Regions from separate parts of the Mesorhizobium sp. 113-1-2 genome, predicted to be linked through region 2. Evidence: riboswitches for the same ligand, from Rfam matches in the RefSeq annotation. Region 2 holds a riboswitch; each other region holds the start of a gene.
What was found. Region 2 has a riboswitch for thiamine pyrophosphate ahead of thiB (thiamine ABC transporter substrate binding subunit). Riboswitches for the same ligand answer to the same signal wherever they lie in the genome.
Positions count from the first base shown of each region.

Region 1: linked by a shared signal. The riboswitch ahead of thiC (phosphomethylpyrimidine synthase ThiC) and the one ahead of thiB (thiamine ABC transporter substrate binding subunit) in region 2 are both predicted to bind thiamine pyrophosphate.
Region 3: linked by a shared signal. The riboswitch ahead of JN279_RS17630 (YkoF family thiamine/hydroxymethylpyrimidine-binding protein) and the one ahead of thiB (thiamine ABC transporter substrate binding subunit) in region 2 are both predicted to bind thiamine pyrophosphate.

Region 1 is NZ_AP023242.1:7,794,766-7,800,853, reverse strand. Features, by position in the region: gene thiO (glycine oxidase ThiO) at 1-180, opposite strand, end outside; gene thiC (phosphomethylpyrimidine synthase ThiC) at 177-2,012, opposite strand; TPP riboswitch at 2,116-2,232, opposite strand; gene queE (7-carboxy-7-deazaguanine synthase QueE) at 2,514-3,251, opposite strand; gene queD (6-carboxytetrahydropterin synthase QueD) at 3,248-3,604, opposite strand; gene queC (7-cyano-7-deazaguanine synthase QueC) at 3,604-4,302, opposite strand; gene JN279_RS38900 (hypothetical protein) at 4,716-4,976, opposite strand; gene JN279_RS38895 (Fic family protein) at 4,970-5,212, opposite strand; gene JN279_RS38890 (hypothetical protein) at 5,138-5,335, shown strand; gene JN279_RS37420 (phosphomannomutase) at 5,806-6,088, shown strand, end outside.
Region 2 is NZ_AP023242.1:1,477,727-1,483,814, reverse strand. Features, by position in the region: gene JN279_RS07105 (M48 family metalloprotease) at 1-770, opposite strand, end outside; gene thiQ (thiamine ABC transporter ATP-binding protein) at 1,028-1,804, opposite strand; gene thiP (thiamine/thiamine pyrophosphate ABC transporter permease) at 1,797-3,392, opposite strand; gene thiB (thiamine ABC transporter substrate binding subunit) at 3,571-4,569, opposite strand; TPP riboswitch at 4,613-4,727, opposite strand; gene JN279_RS07085 (thiamine diphosphokinase) at 4,816-5,460, shown strand; gene JN279_RS07080 (ABC-F family ATP-binding cassette domain-containing protein) at 5,462-6,088, shown strand, end outside.
Region 3 is NZ_AP023242.1:3,630,613-3,636,700, reverse strand. Features, by position in the region: gene JN279_RS17650 (tetratricopeptide repeat protein) at 1-406, shown strand, start outside; gene JN279_RS17645 (ABC transporter substrate-binding protein) at 536-1,552, opposite strand; gene JN279_RS17640 (ABC transporter ATP-binding protein) at 1,545-2,312, opposite strand; gene JN279_RS17635 (ABC transporter permease) at 2,309-3,130, opposite strand; gene JN279_RS17630 (YkoF family thiamine/hydroxymethylpyrimidine-binding protein) at 3,164-3,772, opposite strand; TPP riboswitch at 3,763-3,876, opposite strand; gene JN279_RS17625 (formyltransferase family protein) at 3,938-4,762, opposite strand; gene msrA (peptide-methionine (S)-S-oxide reductase MsrA) at 5,301-5,819, opposite strand; gene JN279_RS17615 (glycosyltransferase family 39 protein) at 5,992-6,088, opposite strand, start outside.

The sequences.
Region 1 (6,088 bases), 1.6 Mb from region 2:
CACCGGTTGCTCGGCGCTTTCGCGCTCGCACCATGGCGCCAGCATGCCGCCGGCGAACCACGACGCATTGCCGCCGAGGCCATGTCTTGTCTCAGCAACTGTCACCGCCGCGCCGCGCGTGGCGAGTTCGAAGGCTGCGGTGAGACCGGCGACGCCGGCCCCTTTGACCAGCACCCTCATGACCGCTCATGCGCCTCCGGCACCAGCGGTGTGCCGGTCTCGTCCGCCGGCACGTAGAGATCGCCGCCCTCGCGGTATTTCGCCGCCATCGCCGCCATGCCCTCCTTCTGCGCTTCGGCACGAATGTCGTGGGAAATCCGCATCGAGCAGAATTTCGGCCCGCACATCGAGCAGAAATGCGCCAGCTTGTGCGCTTCCTTGGGCAAGGTCTGGTCGTGGAAGGACCGCGCTGTTTCGGGATCGAGCGACAGGTTGAACTGGTCCTCCCAGCGGAACTCGAAGCGCGCGCGGGAAAGGGCGTCATCCCTGACTTTCGCCGCCGGATGCCCCTTCCCCAGGTCGGCGGCGTGTGCTGCGATCTTGTAGGTGATCACGCCAATCTTGACGTCGTTGCGATCGGGAAGGCCGAGATGTTCCTTCGGTGTGACGTAGCAGAGCATGGCGGTGCCGAACCAGCCGATCATGGCGGCGCCGATACCTGAGGTGATGTGGTCGTAACCCGGCGCGATGTCGGTCGTCAGCGGTCCAAGCGTATAGAAAGGCGCCTCGCCGCAGACGGCGAGTTGCTTGTCCATGTTCTCCTTGATCTTGTGCATCGGCACGTGGCCGGGCCCCTCGATCATCACCTGGCAATCCTTGGCCCAGGCGATCTTCGTCAGCTCGCCGAGCGTTTCCAGCTCGGCGAATTGCGCCGCGTCGTTGGCGTCGGCGATCGAGCCGGGACGAAGGCCGTCGCCGAGCGAAAAGGACACGTCATAGGCGCGGCAGATGTCGCAGATTTCGGCGAAATGCTCGTAAAGGAAGCTCTCCTGGTGATGGTGCAGGCACCATTTGGCCATGATCGACCCGCCGCGCGACACGATACCCGTGACCCGGTCGACCGTCAGCGGGATGTAGTGCAGCCGCACGCCTGCGTGGATGGTGAAATAGTCGACGCCCTGTTCGGCCTGTTCGATCAGCGTGTCGCGGTAGACCTCCCAGCTCAGATCCTCGGCGATGCCGTTGACCTTTTCGAGCGCCTGATAGAGAGGCACCGTGCCGATCGGCACCGGCGCATTGCGCACGATCCATTCGCGGATGTTGTGGATGTTGCGGCCGGTCGAGAGGTCCATCACCGTATCGGCGCCCCAGCGGATCGCCCAGACCATCTTTTCGACCTCCTCGGCCATCGAGGAGGTGACCGCCGAATTTCCGATATTGGCGTTGATCTTCACCAGGAAATTGCGGCCGATGATCATCGGCTCGCTCTCGGGATGATTGATGTTGGCGGGAATGATCGCGCGTCCGCGCGCCACCTCGTCGCGCACGAACTCCGGCGTGACGAAGTCGGGGATCGCCGCGCCGAAGGCTTCGCCGTCGCGCTCAAGCTTGCCGCGCAGGATCTCGCGGCCGAGGTTCTCGCGGATGGCGACGAACTCCATTTCAGGCGTGATGATGCCGGCGCGCGCATAGGCTAGCTGCGTGACCGCCTTGCCTGCCTTGGCCCTGAGCGGCCGATTGCGAATGGGAAATTCCGGCGTCAGGCGCTCGCCCGTGACGAATCCATTGTCTTCCGGCCGGACATGGCGGCCGTCATAGGCTTCGACATCGCCGCGCGCCGTGACCCATTCGTGGCGAAGCCGGGCAAGGCCCTTTTCGATGTTGGTTTCGACAGCAGGGTCCGTATAGGGTCCTGACGGATCGTAGACGGTGATGGGCGGTTCGCCGGCCGTCGGATGGACGGAGATTTCGCGCATCGGCACCCTGATCTGCGGGTGGAGGACGCCGGATTTGTGGATTTTCCGCGAGGCGGGCAGTGGTCCCGTCGACACGGCGGGGGTGAGGGCATTCATCGTGAGGCTCCTTTGCTCATGCATTGGAGACCCAGTTCTGTGCCGGAAGGATGAAAAGACGCTTCTGCCAACCTGCCGAAACAGGACCTCGGGCGTAAACTCCCGCAAAGCGCTTGCACCGTCCCTACGCCAGTATGAACTGGATCAGGTTCAACGGGTCACTGCGCCGCGAAAGCCAGCAGTATCTCAGCCCCTTGCCGGGACTCCCCTGGTGAATGCATCGAATTGAACGGCCCTTCGCTATTTTGTCAAGCGCATTCGTCCCGCAGCGGTGATCGGCGACCAAACAAACCCAGCGGAAAAGCATGGTAGTATCGAGAGCAAGTCACGCTCCAGAGGAGCGGTGAAGCGCCCCCAATAAGGCGAGCCCTCATGCGGATTTCGGTGCCTTTTCCAGCACGGTGTTTTCGGGGCTTTCCGGAACGACGCTGCTGCCGCCCAGTTGGGTGAGATTGCTATAGAGGTCTGTCTTGCTCATCGTCGGCAATCCTTCCCCTTCGGCTAGACGCCCCGTTTGTTTCCCCAGAGCAGAACATGAAGCTGCGGCAGTACACGCGCCTCGAACCACATGTCACGGGTCACTTTTTCAACCAGCCATTCCATGCGCCTCATCACACCGGCCATGTCGATGAACGCGTCTTCGTTGCCGGGACGCGGCGGCGTGTGATTGCCGGGCTGCAGATAGACGGGTAATTGCGGGTAGCGCGCCGCGGCGTCTTTGGCATAGGCATAGTCATCTTCGTCGAAGACGACGAGCTTGAGCGCCGTCTGCGGCTTATCCTGCGCCGCCTCTAAGCAGGCGTCGAACGCGGCCCAATCTGTCGTCATTTCACTTGAGGGCGGCTTGGGGCTGAGTACCAGCACGTCGAGATCCGCGAACCATTGCTTAGACACCGAACCTTGGGTTTCCAATGCAAAACGGTAGCCCTCACCATGCCCGCGGTCGATCAACTGGCCAAGCGGCTGGATGGCCGGATTGCCGCCCGACAGCGATACCATCACGGGCTGACCGCCGGAAAGTGCAATGACCTTTTGCCAAACCGCGTCGGAAGACATCATCTCCCAATCATGGCGGAAGCGACGGTCCACCGCATGCAGGCTGTCGCACCAGGAACAGCGATAATCGCACCCGCCGGTTCTTACGAACACCGTCGGCAAGCCGATCAGCACGCCTTCGCCCTGAATGGTCGGCCCAAAAATCTCGCTCACCCGGATTCCGGGATGCAACGCGCAAGTCATGGTCGGTATTCCGCCCAGGTTTTCGGCGTCTCGCTCACCCGCACGGCGGAGGTTTCGGGTAGCCGCACCTTGCACCAGTCGTAGAAGTGCCTGGCCAGACATTCCGCTGTGGCATGGTCATGCCCCAGCACGTCGTTAAGATGCCGATGGTCGAACGTCCCATCGATGTAGTGCTTGAACGCCGCCAGATCTTGGTAGTCGCGCACAAAGCCGTGTTCGTCCAGTTCGCCACCTGAAAGCTCCACTACGACGATGTAGTTGTGGCCGTGCAGACGTGCGCACTGATGATCTGGTGGCAAGGAGGTGAGCTGATGCGAGGCCGAGAAGTGGAACTCTTTGGTAATGCGGAACATCACGCGCTCCTTGTCTGGATAGCGTGGAGCCAGAAGTCTGCGTCCTCATAATCTGTCGGGTCGGTGATGCCGGCCAGATCGAATGCTTCGCGCCGTTCGACGCATGTCCCGCAGCGACCGCAATGAAGTGCACCGCCCTTGTAGCAGGACCACGTCGCCTCGAACGGTGTGGCGTACTTTGCCCCCTCGCTGACGATGTCGGCCTTCGACATATTCACATACGGAGCGTACAGGCGGATATCGGCGTAGCCTGCGAGGGCATGGTTCTGCATCGTCTGAAAGGCGTCGATAAAAGCGGGCCGGCAATCGGGATAGATGAAATGATCTCCGCCGTGGACGGCAGTGGCCACCGCATCGGCCTTCTGCGCGGCGGCAACCCCGAAGGCGATGGCCAGCATGATGGCGTTCCTATTCGGCACCACCGTGATCCTCATGGAGTCTTCGGCATAGTGCCCGTCGGGCACGTCCACATTATCAGTCAGCGCCGAGCCGCTCAGGTTCCGGCCAACATCGCGGATATCGACGATCTGGTGCGGAACAGCCAGCCGCTTGGCGCAGATAGCGGCAAAGCCGAGTTCCTTTTTGTGCCTCTGGCCGTAATCGAACGAAAGCAGGCCAATGAGTTTCTGCTCGGTCGCCACCTTGTGAGCGAGCGAAACAGAGTCCAATCCGCCGGAGCAGATGACGAGGGCTTTCATGGTTTGAATCCTTGTTTTGACCGGGTAAGGCTGCGACCGGAGATTTCTCTGCGTTCCCACTACTCCACGGAGCCGGTTTTGTGAATGGGGTGGACGCGATTGAGCGCACGTACCTTGTTGTCAGCGTCCCCAAGATGACTTGCACGCGACTTGTCGCGTATCTTCGACCGCTGGGGTGCTGACGCCGACACTGCGTATATAGGCGTATAGATGATGCAGAAATCACTGCCGTGGCGCAGCAGCATTCCCGACACACCTTCGGCTTGTCCGGTTTGCCCCAGAACTTGACGTCCCGAGTTTCGGCGCTAACGCAAGGGTCGACCGGCAGTCCCAGGGAGAGGCTTCTGCCGCGTGCTTTGCCGTTTTCTGGTCTGCGCATAGATCGCCTCGAGCCGCCCGCGCTTCGTCATTGGTCAGAGCCGGTAATTCCTTTCCGAGGGCGCGGCTCGATAGGGGCCACCATTCTGGTTAAGGAAACGGAAGAGCAGATCGATCAGCCGCTTGGGCGTGTCGATAAAGGCATTCACCAGTTGCCGGAATTGATCGTAGCGCTGCAGAAAAGCTGTTTCGTAAGGAAGGTACCGTTCGATCGTCCGCCGAAGGCAGGCATAAAGAAATTCGGCGTGCGGGGTTGCATCGAAGTATCGGTAGAAATCCCCGGTGTCATTCAGCACCCGGACGTTGAATTGCGGCGTCGGTTCCCATTCGACCAATGGCAGAAGGCGCGTCGAATTGCTCTCCAGCACGCGCCTGTACTCGTCGATCTGGTCCAGGATCGCGGCCGAGACGGGAAACACCACTCCCGGCGATTGAAGCGGTGCATGGCTAGGACGTGGTGGATCAGGTAGCGGTGAATGCGGCCGTTTCCGTCCTCGAACGGATGGATGTAGACAAAGCCGAAGGCGAAGATTGCGGCGGCGACGACTGCATCAAGGTTTTGCGCTGGGCCTTGATCGAACGCAATTCCAGAAACAACTTTCTGAAGGGCGTCGCAAGGCAAGACATTGTCGGCGCTGATCGTCGCCCCAACTGATCCAAGCATCGGTTCCTGCTTGGGTCCAGCGCCCTAGGCGACGCCATGGTCGGCGAGCGCTCTGGCCGACCTTAATCCATTACCCAAGAATCACAGGGTTCCATTGCGCTGATCGAGACGGCTTTCTAGCCCTATCCATGCCATGGATGCGTTCCATCCAAACAACCAACTTTACGGACCTGCCATGATGCTGCATAGCCAAATACCGGCAGGCACCGATCGATCACTCCACTTCCTTGATCATTAGATGAGCGCGCCAAAAGATTCCATTAGAAGGAGAACTGTGGATGCCCCTGTGCCAGTGGATGCCCTGCTGTTCGGCGGAACTCTGAGGGGTCCTTACGCCACACCGTGTTGTAGAGACCGCATACCTGAACAGCAGGTGCCTGAGAACGATGGCGCTTGCAGTAGAAAGTACTAGCCCATTGCAACATTACCCCACCCTGCCTGTCCACTAGCAAAGCGAAATCATGAAATTCGGGTCAAGCGGCGTTCGAGGTTTGGCTTCGGAATTGGTCGGCAAGGCCAGCGGACTTTATACCGAAGCTTTCGCTTGGCGTTTGATTTCCAGCCGGGTTCAGCCGAATAGTTCAGTCTTCATAGGCCGCGACCTACGTGACAGCAGTCAGGCGATAGCCACCAATTGCATGGCGGCGTTGGCCGCAAATGGTTTCCAGCCGATCGATTGCGGCACCATACCCACGCCTGCCCTGGCACTATATGCATGCAAACACGGCGCGGCGGCTCTTATGG
Region 2 (6,088 bases):
TGCGCCAGGTCGATACGCTGTGGCGTGTTGGGGTGCGTCGCCAGGAAGTCGAGGCTGGCATCGGTGGCACCGCTGATCGAGCGGAAGTCGGTATAGGCCGACATCGACTGCAGGAAGCGGCCAGCGGCATAGGGATCGTAGCCGGCTTCGCCGATCGACTTGATGCCGATGGCATCCGCCTCCAGCTCCTGGTTGCGCGAGAACTGCGCCAGTCGGAGCTTGCCGCGGATCAATGCCGCCTTGGCGGTCGGGCTGTCGCCGAGCACATCCGAGACCACCTTGGTCGCCAGGCCTTCCTCGGCCTCCAGCTGCTGACGCTGCAGGCCGTGATTGGCGGTGACGTGGCCCATCTCATGCGCGATGACGGCGGCGAGTTCCGACGAATCATTGGCGAGCGCCAAAAGGCCGCGCGTGATGTAGAGATAGCCGCCCGGCAGCGCGAAAGCGTTGACGTTCGGCGAATTGAGAATGGTGATGCGATAGGTCTGGGTCGGGTTCGCCGACACCACGGTCAGATTGCCGACCACCTTGGCAACCATGCGCTCGAGCTTGGGATCGGAATACTCGCCACCATAGGTGGCCAGGATGCGCGGATGCTGCGCCTTGGCGAGTTCGGCAAGCTTGTTGTTGGCGCCGACATTGTCGACCGTGATCGGCCTGTCGGACGGCTGGAAGCCGGACTCCTGGACTTCCGGAGGCGTGAACATCTGGCAGCTTGCCAAGGCCACGGCAAAGCCGGCCAGCGCCAGAAAGCGCGCCAGCGGATTCATTCGTAGCTTGTCGACGCCGATCGCCAGAACGGCTTCCTTTCAGGTCCCGGCGCATGACCACGAAAATCGGGGGCGATCCTCGGAACCCATCATGCGCTAAAAACAAACTTCTACAGCATCCGTCGCGCGTCCCTCGGGGCGTGCGGCGGATGCTGTAGGCAAATCACGGCTTGTGCCGACCAGTAGGCGGACCTAGCCACACTACTTCTGCCATGGCAAGCAAGCGCCCCATCGCCTGTAGCCGGTTTGACCGTAAATTATGTCGGCTTCCGGGCAATATCTCGTGATACCGCATTCCCGGCACTCGCACCGACATAGCGCTGGAACACCTCCGGACCAGCCCCGGCAAAGAAATCTTCCGCGCTGCCGGTGGCAGCGACTGCACCATTGTCCAGAAACACCACATTCTGGCCGATCCGGTGGGCATCCTGAGGCTGATGCGTGACGAACAGCACTGTCATGCCGCGTTCGGCATGCAAGCCGGCAACCAGATCGAGCATGTCGTCGCGCAAGGCCGGCCCCAGCGAAGCAAAGGGTTCGTCGAGCAGAAGCACCGGGCGATCGCGCACCAGGACGCGCGCCAACGCAACACGCTGGCGCTCGCCGCCGGAGAGTTCATGCGGCAAGCGTCTTTCCTTGCCGCCAAGCCCTGTGCGTTCCAACGCCTCGGCGATGGCGATTCGATCGGCCTCGGTCAGCCGCAGCGCTGGCGAGCGGCCGAGCCCGACATTCTGCTCGACGGAAAGATGGGCAAAAAGATTGTTTTCCTGGAACACCATCGACACCGGCCGCGCGGCTGGCGGCGCGGCGCCGACATCGGCCCCGCCGATCAGCACGCGGCCGGACTGCGGTGTCTCGAAGCCAGCGATCAGGTTGAGCAACGTCGACTTTCCCGAACCGCTCGGCCCCATAATGGCGGTGATTTCCGCCGCGGCGAACCCGACATCGAAAGCAATCAGCGCCTCGCCATAGCTGAACGAGACCTTGTCCAGCCGTACCGGAACGCCCTTCCTGCCCACCGCCCCGTCAGACATTACGGACCTTTTCCCTTCCCAGCCAATCCGCGGCCAGTACCAAAGCGAGGCAGACCAGGCCAAGCAACAGCGCCAGGCCGGCGGCGTCCTCGGTGCGGTAGCTGCCCATGCGCGAAAGCAGAAGGTAAGGCAAGGTCTGCACGGAATCACTGCCGAACAGCGCAATGACGCCGAGATCGCCAAGCGACAGCGCCATGGCGAAAGCAAAAGCGGTGGCGAGCGGCCGCCGCAATGACGGCCAGTCCACCAGCCGCAGCCTCGCCCAGCCGGAAATGCCGAGCTGCGCGCAGAGCCGTTCGTGACGCTCGCTCGCCGCGTCATAGGCGGGGCGGACGGCGCGCAGCGCGAACGGCATCGCCATAACAGCATTGACGGTGGCGACCATGACCGGGGCGATGGCAAAGACATCGCCGGCATGGCGCAGCAACAGGAACCAGCCGGCGCCGATGACGATCGGCGGCACGACCAGGACAAAACCGGCGCCGGTGTCGGTTGCATGTTCGAGCACTGTCCTTGGACCGGCGCGGCGGTTCAACGCCAGTGCCCGTCGCGCCATGGTCAGGGCCAGCGACAGCATCACCGAAAGCAGCGCCGACAGGAAGGCCAGCACCGCACTGGTCAGTGTAACCTGCCGAACAGTGGCTTCGCCGGCGAGCCGGCCGAGATCGGCCCCTAACCCGGCGAGCACCGTGGCCGCCATGGGTCCGACAACGAACAGCAGCGCCAGCACGATAAGCGCGGCGTTCAGTGTGGTCTCGGTCCCGTTGACGGAGAGATAGCGGCGCGGCGCGACCGGCAGGTTGGTGTCGCCGACGACATTGGCGCCAAGCCGCGTCAGCGCCAGCACCACGACGAAGGTGAGCGCGATCTGCAGCGTCGTCAGGGCGACAGCCCGCGCGGGATCGAAATCGAAGCGCAGCGCCTGGTAAATGCCGACCTCCAGCGTCGTCGCGGCCGGCCCACCGCCCAGCGTCAAAACGATGGTGAAGGATGTGATGCAGAGCATGAAGACCAGACCGGCGACGCCGGGTAAGGCACCGCGCAGCGTCGGCCATTCGATCAGCCGGAACGCCGGCCGCGCCCCCATGCCGAGCTGGCTCGCCAGCCGCCATTGGTCGGCGGGAATGGTCTGCAGCGCCTCAAGGAACAGCCGCGTCGCCAACGGCAGGTTGAAGAAGACGTGGGCGACGAGAATGCCGGGCAGGCCATAGATGCCTGGCCAGCCCTGACCGCCGACGGCGCTGAACAGCCCGGCGAAATAGCCGGCGCGGCCGTAAAGCGCGAGAATGCCGAGCGCCGCGACGATCGCCGGCAGCGCCAGCGGCACGGCGAAGAGCTGCAGGATGAAGGCGCGGCCGAAAAAACGCGGATGCCGCGACAGCGCGCGTGCGACGAACAGAGCTGGGATAACCGAGAGCAGGGTCGAAAGGGCTGCCTGCCAGAGCGTGAAGCGCACGACACGTAGGAGATAGGGATCGAAAGCTGCCCAGGCGCCCGAAAGGTCATGAGCGCCTTCGACAAGCAGCCCGGCAAACGCGCCGCCGATCAGCAGTGTGATGGCGGCGAGCGCGATGATGCCGGCACTGATGCGGGAGTCAGACGCGCGCCTTCCACCCTCCCCTTTGTGGGGAGGGTCGGAACGCGGATGCCGCGAAGCGGTGTCCGCGAGCCGGGGTGGGGGTGAGGCAGTGCTCAGCGTCGCAGCCCCCACCCCGCTCCGCTTCGCGGATCGACCCTCCCCACAAGGGGGAGGGTGAGAAGCGCACTCATTTGCTCATCACCGCCAGCCATTCATCGACCCAGGCCTTGCGGTTGGCCGCGACCTCTTCGGGGCTGAACAGCAAGGTCTTGGTCGGCTTGACCAGTTTGTCGAAGGCCGGGTTGAGCGGCTTGTCGGTCTTTCCAGCCGGGAACATCCAGTTGGTCTCGGGGATGGCGTCCTGGAATTTCGGGCCGGTCATGAAGGCGATGAATTTTGCCGCCAGCGGGTTCTTGGCGCCGGTCGTGGTGATGCCAGCGACCTCGATCTGCAGATACTCGCCTTCCTCGAAGGAAGCCGCCTGGTAGCGCTGCGTGTTCTCCGCGACCATGTGGTAGGCCGGCGACGTCGTGTAGGACAGCACCATCGGCGCCTCGCCCTTGGTGAACAGGCCATAGGCCTCGCTCCAGCCCGGCGTCACGGTGAGCACCTTTGTCTTGAGCTTGGCCCAGGCTTCCGGCGCCTTGTCGCCATACACCGACTTCACCCACAACAGCAGGCCGAGGCCGGGTGTCGAGGTGCGCGGATCCTGGATGACGATCTTGTCGTCGGTGCTGCCTTCGACCAGTTCCTTCAGGCTCTTGGGCGGCGTCTTCAGCTTCTGCGTGTCATAGACAACAGCGAAATAGCCGTAATCGAAGGGCACAAACGTATCGTCGCTCCAGCCACCCGGCACGTTGACATCGGAGACCGTGCCATGCGGGGCGAACAACCCGCTAGCCTTGGCATCAGCGGTGAGATTGGTGTCGAGGCCGAGCACGATATCGGCCTTGGTCGACGCCCCTTCGAGCTTGACGCGGTTGAGCAGCGCCACGCCATCGGCGACCGAGACGAACTCGACATCGCAGCCGCATTCGGCCTCGAATTCCTTCTTAACCACGGGGCCGGGACCCCAGTCGGCGGTGAAGCTCTCATAGGTGTAGACGGTGAGCTTGTCCTTGGCCAAGGCCGGCCCGGACAGCGTCACGACCATGGCTGAGACAAGAGCGTATAAAAGCGTGCGCATCGGCGCCTCCTTCGTTCGAATTGAAAGGAATTGAGGCGTCGGACTGGCCGAAACGTCTAATCCCTCCGCCGGTACAAACCGGATCAGGTTCAGCGGGTTGGCGAGATTGCCTCTCAGCCGGTCCGCGAAGATCGCGTCCGGCACCCCGTTAGAGCGTTTCGACACATAGGCCCGGCCGAGGAACCGCGCAAGTGGCAGTTTGCCGGCCTTCCGTTTCCGCTGCCGGGCTGGTACAGGCCACCAGATATGAGCACATTCACCATCCTGCTTGGCGGCGATCTCATCCGCACGCCCCGGCTCGACCGCCAGGTCGAAGGCTCACGCGTCATCGCCGCGGATGCCGGCATCGGCCATGCCCGGCTGCTCGGCCTTGTGCCCGAACTGTGGGTGGGCGATTTCGATTCGGTTCCCGCCGATCTCCCCGCCGACCTCGCCGCGGTGCCGCGCCAGACCTTCCCGGCGGAGAAGGACAAGACCGACGGCGAACTGGCGGTCGCCGCAGCCCTCGAGCGCGGCGCGACTCGTCTTGTGCTGGCGGGTGCCTTCGGCGGCAAGCGTGCCGACCACGCTTTCCTGCATCTGGCGCTCGGCTTGCGGCTGGCCGAGGCCGGAACGGATGTGCTGCTGACCAGCGGCGCCCAGGAAGGTATCCCCCTGCTGTTGGGAACGGCCGGCTTCGACTATGCCGACGGCACGCTGTTTTCGATCCTCGGTTTTTCCGAGCTTGCCGGCCTGACCGTCACCGGCGCGAAATGGCCGCTGAACCAGGTCGAGGTGGCCTTCGGTTCTTCACTGACCATCTCCAACGAGGTTCGGGGCCGCCTCGAGATCGCGCTCGGCCACGGCCGCGCACTGCTGCTCGCGCATCCCTATCCGCTACCCGAAAGCTGACATGGCCCCGCCCCTTCTCAATCTCGACGGGATAAAACTGACCTTCGGCGGCACGCCGCTGCTCGATGGCGCCGCCTTGACGGCTTCGGCCGGCGACAAGATTGCCCTGGTCGGTCGCAATGGATCCGGCAAGTCGACGCTGCTCAAGATCGCCGCCGGCCTGATCGAACCGCAGGACGGCGAGGTGTTCCGTCAGCCTTCGGCGACCGTCCGCTATCTGCCGCAAATGCCAGACATGGAAGGTTTCGCCACCGTGCGCGCCTATGTCGAGGCGGGGCTGGGGCCTGCCGACGATCCGTACCGCGCCAGCTATCTGATGGAGCATCTCGGTCTCACGGGCGAGGAGCGGCCGGGCGATCTCTCCGGCGGCGAGGCGAGGCGCGCCGCCCTGGCGCGCGTCATGGCGCCGGAGCCCGACATTCTGCTGCTTGATGAGCCGACCAACCATCTTGATCTGTCCGTCATCGAATGGCTCGAAGAGGAGCTCGTCCGCACCTCATCGGCGCTCATCGTCATCTCGCACGACCGCCGCTTTCTCGAGCGCGTGTCGCGCGCCACTGTCTGGCTCGACCGGGGCCAGACCCGCAGGCTGGACAAGGGTTTCGGCCATTTCGAGGAATGGCGCGAC
Region 3 (6,088 bases), 2.2 Mb from region 2:
CGAGACCTACTACGACCGCGGCCAGAACCGCGGCTTCCAGGGGGACGACAATGGGGCTCTCGCGGACTACGAGAGGGCCATCAGTCTCAATCCCACCGATGCGAGGGTCTACGCCAATCGGGGTCTCATATGGATGGGCAGACATGAGGACGTCGCGGCGTTGCGCGATTTCGAAAAGGCACTCAGCCTCGATCGCAAGAATCCCTTTGCCTATTTGGGCCGAGGCATGATCAGGACCAGCAGGGCGGACTATGACGGCGCCATCGCCGATTTGAGCCAGGCGATAAAGCTCGAACCGGATTTCGCCACCGCCTACAACGCGCGAAGCAAGGCATGGGAAGCCACGGGCAACCACAAGCGCGCCGAGGCTGACCGCAAGAAAGCGCTGAGCCTTGGGGCGAAATAGAGACAGGATTCGGGAGCGCTGCCAGATGACGTGTTGGAGAGCCTTGGGCGATGGGAAGCCTTCACGCCAGGCGAGCCCCTTTGGCTGGCCGGCCATTCCCCCAAGGCTCGAAAGGCAGACCGGCGCGCCCTACCCCAACGTTGAATTGCTGAAATACCTCGCAAAATCAGGACGCTGCGTCAGAACCTTGCCATCAGCGTCGCGCAGAATGCCGGCGGTGAAGAGATAGTCGCCGATCGCGTCCATCTTGGCCGGATCCATCGTGCCGATGGCGCCGTTTGCCGCGCGCAGATAGTGGCCGTCGATCAGCGCCTTCAGCGAGGCCTCGATCAACGCCGGATTGGTCAAGGCATCCTTGTTGGCGGCGATCAGCAGCGCGGCGGCTTCCCCGGGATGATCGACGCAGAACTGATAGCCGCGCCGTGTTGCCTGGATAAAGGCTGAAGCCAATGCCGGGTTTGCCTGCAGATAGGCTTCGCTCGACGAGATCAGCGTCGTGTGCTCGTCGGGCACGCCGTAATCGGCATAAATAAAGCTGCGCTGCTTGACGCCTTTGAGTTCGGCTTCGACGCCCTCCCAGGTCGAGACCTCGAGCGTAAAGTCGACCGAACCATTGGCCAGCGCTTCATAGGCGGAGGTGCCGAGCGTCACCGTCTCGAATTTGCCCTTGCCGCCATCATGGCGGATGATGGTCGAGATCAGCGCGTTTTCCCAGGCGCTGCCGAAACCGCCATAGGTCAGGCCGTCAAGGTCCTTCGGGCTTTTGATCTCGCTGCGCGCCGCATTGAAAACCACGCGGCCGGTTTCGGACTGCACCACGGCATAGGCGGCCTTCAGATCGGCCCCGGCGGTCTTTTGGGTGAACAGGCTGATGGTGCCGTTGATGCCGAAATCGGCGACGCGGTTGGCGACCAGCGTGCCGGCGCCGGTGTCGCTGTAGGGCAGGATGTCGACCTCGAGGCCGGCCTCGCGGTAAAAACCCTTGTCGCGGGCGACGAACAGCCCGATGTGGTTGGTGTTGACCGTCCAGTCCAGCGCGACGGTGACTTTTTGTGTTGCCGCGAAGGAGCGGTTCGATCCGGCGATCAGTGGAAATCCGCTGGCGAGGGTGAGCAGCAAGGCCTGCCGGCGCGTCAAGTCAGTCATGGTCATGTCCTTTGGATGGTTGCGGGTTGAGCAAAATGTCGAGGATCTCGGCCTCAAGTGCGCTGGCCTGTTGCCCGGCGGCGCCGGTCGGATCGCGCGGGCGCGGCAACGGCACTCTGATTTCACGCAACACACGGGCCGGACGCGCCGACAGCACGTAGATACGGTCGGACAGGAACACGGCCTCGCGCACATCGTGGGTGATCAGCAGCGCCGTCCAGCGATGGTGCCGCCACATCTGCTCGAGCCAGCGCTGCATGGCCGCGCGGGTCAGCGCGTCGAGCGCGCCGAACGGCTCGTCGAGCAAAAGCATGTCGCGCTCCTGCACCACCGTGCGCAAAAGCGCCGCGCGCTGGCGCATGCCGCCCGAAAGCTGTGCCGGAAAATGCCGCTCGAAACCAGCAAGCCCGAACTCGGCAAACAGCGGGGCGACGCGCGCCCGCGCCGCCTTTCGCCTGATGCCTTGCACTTCGAGCCCAAGCGTCGCGTTGTCGAGGATGCGCCGCCACGGCATCAGCGCGTCGCGCTGCGGCATGAAGGCAAAATGCCTGCCATGATCGTCGAGCGACGCGCCGTCGAACAACATCTCGCCCTCGCCATGCTCGGCACCCGTCAGGAGCTGGAACAGCGTCGACTTGCCGGCGCCTGAAGGCCCAAGGATCGAGACGAATTCGCCGGCACCGACGCTGAGCGAAATGTCGGCGAGCACGTCGAGCCCGCCAAACGCTTTGCGTACACACCGCAATTCGAGCCGGCTCATCCCTGCGCCCCCTTCCCTGCCGGCTGCCGGCCGGCCCGTTCCCAGGGCATGGCGAGGCGCTGCAGCAACGCCGTCAGCCCGAACAGGATCAGCGTCAGCGCGGCACTGACGCCGACAGCGGCGAGCACCAGATCGGGGCGGAAATTGTTCTTGGCGTTGAGCATGTAGATGCCCAGCCCCTTCGCCGCGCCGGCATATTCGGCGAAGATGGCGCCGACCACGGCATAGGTGATGGAGATCCGCAGGCCGGCGAAGAAATAGGGCAGCGCCGAAGGCAGCCGCGCCAGCACGAAGACACGCCAGCGCCCTGCCCCCATGGCGCGCAGCATCTGGCCGATCTCGATCTCGGTCGCCTCATAGCCCTGCACCAGGGCCACCAGCATCGGGAAGAAGGTGACCAGCGCCACCAGCATGATCTTCGGCCCCAGCCCGAAGCCGAACCACAGCACCACCAGCGGCGCGATCGCCACCAGCGGCAAGGTCTGGCTGACGATGAAGACGGGAAACAGCGCACGCCGCAGCGGCTGGAAGAAGTCGACCAGCATCGACAGCGCGAAGGCGGCGCCGAGCGAGCAGGCAAAGCCGATCAGCGTGGCGCGGATGGTGGGAATGGCGTTGTCGATCAGCGCCTCGCGATTGAGCATCGCCTGCTCGAAGACACGTGAGGGCGCCGGCAAAATCGTCGGCTTGATACCGGAATAGGTGGCGTAGAGCTCCCACCCCACAAGCAGCAACCCGACCGAGATGACGGCTGGTACGGCCTTGGCAAGGGAACCCGCGAGCGGGCGCGACACGACTGATGATGAGACCACGGGCATAACCTTTGACGGCGCGCGGAAGCGCACCTGGTTTTAGACAGCCGACGGGCTGTTGGCCGAAACCGTGACGTCGAGGGTTACGTGGCCGGCGCCCGGCCCGAAGCGGCAGAAAGCCTCGTTCAGCGCAGAAAAGACCGCACCGGTATCGCCGCGCAACTTGGTGCAGAAGTTCTTGGAGCGATCGTAGACGCCGGACTGCTTCAGGAAATCGATGCAGCCATAGATCTCGTCCATATGGTCGCCGGTGCCCATCACATAGAGCGAGAATTGCGCCGCCGCCGGCTGGCCGGTGGCGGCAGCATTGCGCACCGCGCTGATGGCGGCTTCCTTGCGCGGGCCGAGCGGCCCGACAGGTCCGCCAAACGCATCGGAGCGGCAGATCGGATCGTCCGGCTCGCCCGGGCAGCCGCGCGAAATGGCGGCCGACAGCACGCAATGCTTGCCGCTCCGCGCCGCCGCCACGAACAGGTCGCGCAGCGCCGGGAACAACACTTCGGGCGGCCCCACCAGCAAGGTCGAGATGTCGTCGGTCTCTATCCTGAGCCTGTCCCGGTAGGGATCGAGCGCGCCGAGCGCGCCCAGGATGACGCCGACGAAATCGTCAGCCATGGGGTATAAGGAAATCTGTGCGCCTGAAAACATAGCCCGCCTCGCTCCGCTGGTATTACCCAGATCAGCTTCTAGGGTCTGTGGGCTTGCCGCCCCCGTCTCAGCCCCGACCGTACGGAGCACCCCTGTGGATGGGCGCGTTAAAGCACCATTCGAACCGAAGGGGAAGCCGTTTTTTTCAACGCACTGCGCCAACTCTCACGCGTGCCCGTCTTCCACCTTGCCGAAAAGCCGGATTTCAGGGGGCGACTTTCTGACTGGAGCGCGCGCGAACGTGGCGTGCAGTTTCACGAGCCGTTTGAGCAGGCGGCTATAGGTGAGATACCGGACCCTGCCGTCGGCAAGATCGAACTCCACGCTCCCCCATCGTCTGACTGGCACATGTCCGGTCGGCGGACCGAGCCGCCTGATCTGGAACCCCAGCCTGACCTTGTGCCCGGCGACATCCAGATAGATGCCTGGAACAGTGCCCAGCACATGCCACATCAGGGCAACATGCTCGATCGACATCTCAGGCGATATCATCGTGTGGGCCGCCTTCAGCCGCGCCCAGACGAAATCACCGGCCGGCTGCCGCATTCCCGAAAGGCTGCCTTTACAGTAGGCGGGAGCCACCTCACTCACCAGCGCGCGCATCGCCCTCGCCACGCTGTCGGTCAGGGTCTGCAGCGACACCCAGTCTGCTTCGGAAAACGACACCTGCCCGAGAATGTCGCCATCATCGAAATCGGCGGACATCTTGTGCAGCGTCACACCGCCATGAACGGCGTGCTGGCCGTCCACAGCCAGGCGGTGGAGAGGATGCGGACCCCGGTAGTTGGGCAACAGTGCCGGGTGAAGATTGAGGCCGCCCTTGGCAAAGGTGCCGAGCAAATCCTGTGGTATCAGTGCTGGAAACGCGAAGCAGATCAACACATCGGCCTTGGTCTCCGACAACTGGCTGGCGAGTGTGCCCCAATCATAGGGCCGGCCAAATTCGATCAGCCTTGCCGGCGTGTTGCCGATATAGCGTTTGAGCAGCAATCTTCGTCTCAGCCCTCGGCGAAAATTGCTGACGCTGAAATGTTTTTGGCGTTGGCGGATTCCCGGCACCACAATCGCGTCAATCAGATGGCCTGCTTCAAGCCATCCTGACAACAGCGGCCCGGTGTAAGGGGTTATGTCGAGCACGAACACCGCGGAAAGCCGGCCCGACCTGGTCTGCGGGCTCAAAAGCACCGGCCGTTCAAGGCGCAAACCATGCCGACCCCCGTCGAGGGACATTCGAACGGCAAGCCAGCCTCATCAGGCAGGCCTGGCCGGGTTTGCAAAATAAGTCCGTCGGTCAGGGAGCCTTGACAATCGAAGACGGCACCGTGGCGGTGACGTCGGAAAGCCGCCCGCCTCTCACCAGAAGTGGCTTCTCATAGATTTTCTTCATGCGTATCTCCTGAAGCAAATCAGCATACGCAGTTGGCCAGCAACGCCACCAACTGTCAATCGCCAAGCGGCGACTGACAGTTGGCATTCACGCGGTCACAGGAGTTATGCCGCCTTGCTTCTGGAAAGCGATCCGCAAACCTTACGAGACGGCCTTCTCGCGCACCGGCAGCTTCCAGCCCGGCCTGACGAAATGGCAGGTATAGCCGTTGGGATATTTCTCCAGATAATCCTGGTGCTCTGGTTCGGCCTCCCAGAAGGCACCCGCCGGCGCGACTTCCGTGACGACCTTGCCGGGCCACAGGCCGGAAGCATCGACATCGGCGATGGTGTCTTCGGCGACGCGCTTTTGCTCGTCGCTCGTATAGTAGATCGCCGACCGGTAGCTCATCCCAACGTCGTTGCCCTGACGGTTGCGCGTCGTCGGATCGTGGATTTGGAAAAAGCGCTCCAGCAGCGTGCGATAGCTGATCACGGCCGGATCGAAATTGATCTCGATGGCTTCGGCATGGGTGCCGTGGTTGCGATAGGTGGCGTTGGGTACATCGCCGCCGCTATAGCCGACACGGGTGGAGATGACACCGGGGTAGCGCCGTATCAGATCCTGCATGCCCCAGAAACAACCACCGGCAAGCACTGCGCGTTCGATTGAAGTCGCCATGTCACGTCTCCTCAAAAGGCAATTCCATTTGTGTAGCGGTTTCCCGTCCGGAATTGCGCAGACAAAATTGGATTTCCCAATAAATGGGCATTGTCGCCTGCTTCGTCCAGTCGCATGGAGACGAACGCCATGCGCGAACGATGTTTCGACGCGGCTAAGGGATCGAACCGCTTCAGCTGCGCGGATGCCGGGTCCGGCTGTCGGCGTCAAGCGGCAGATACCGCGTGCCGGGCGGAATGGCGGCAAAGCTGATTGGCACGGGCGGCGCC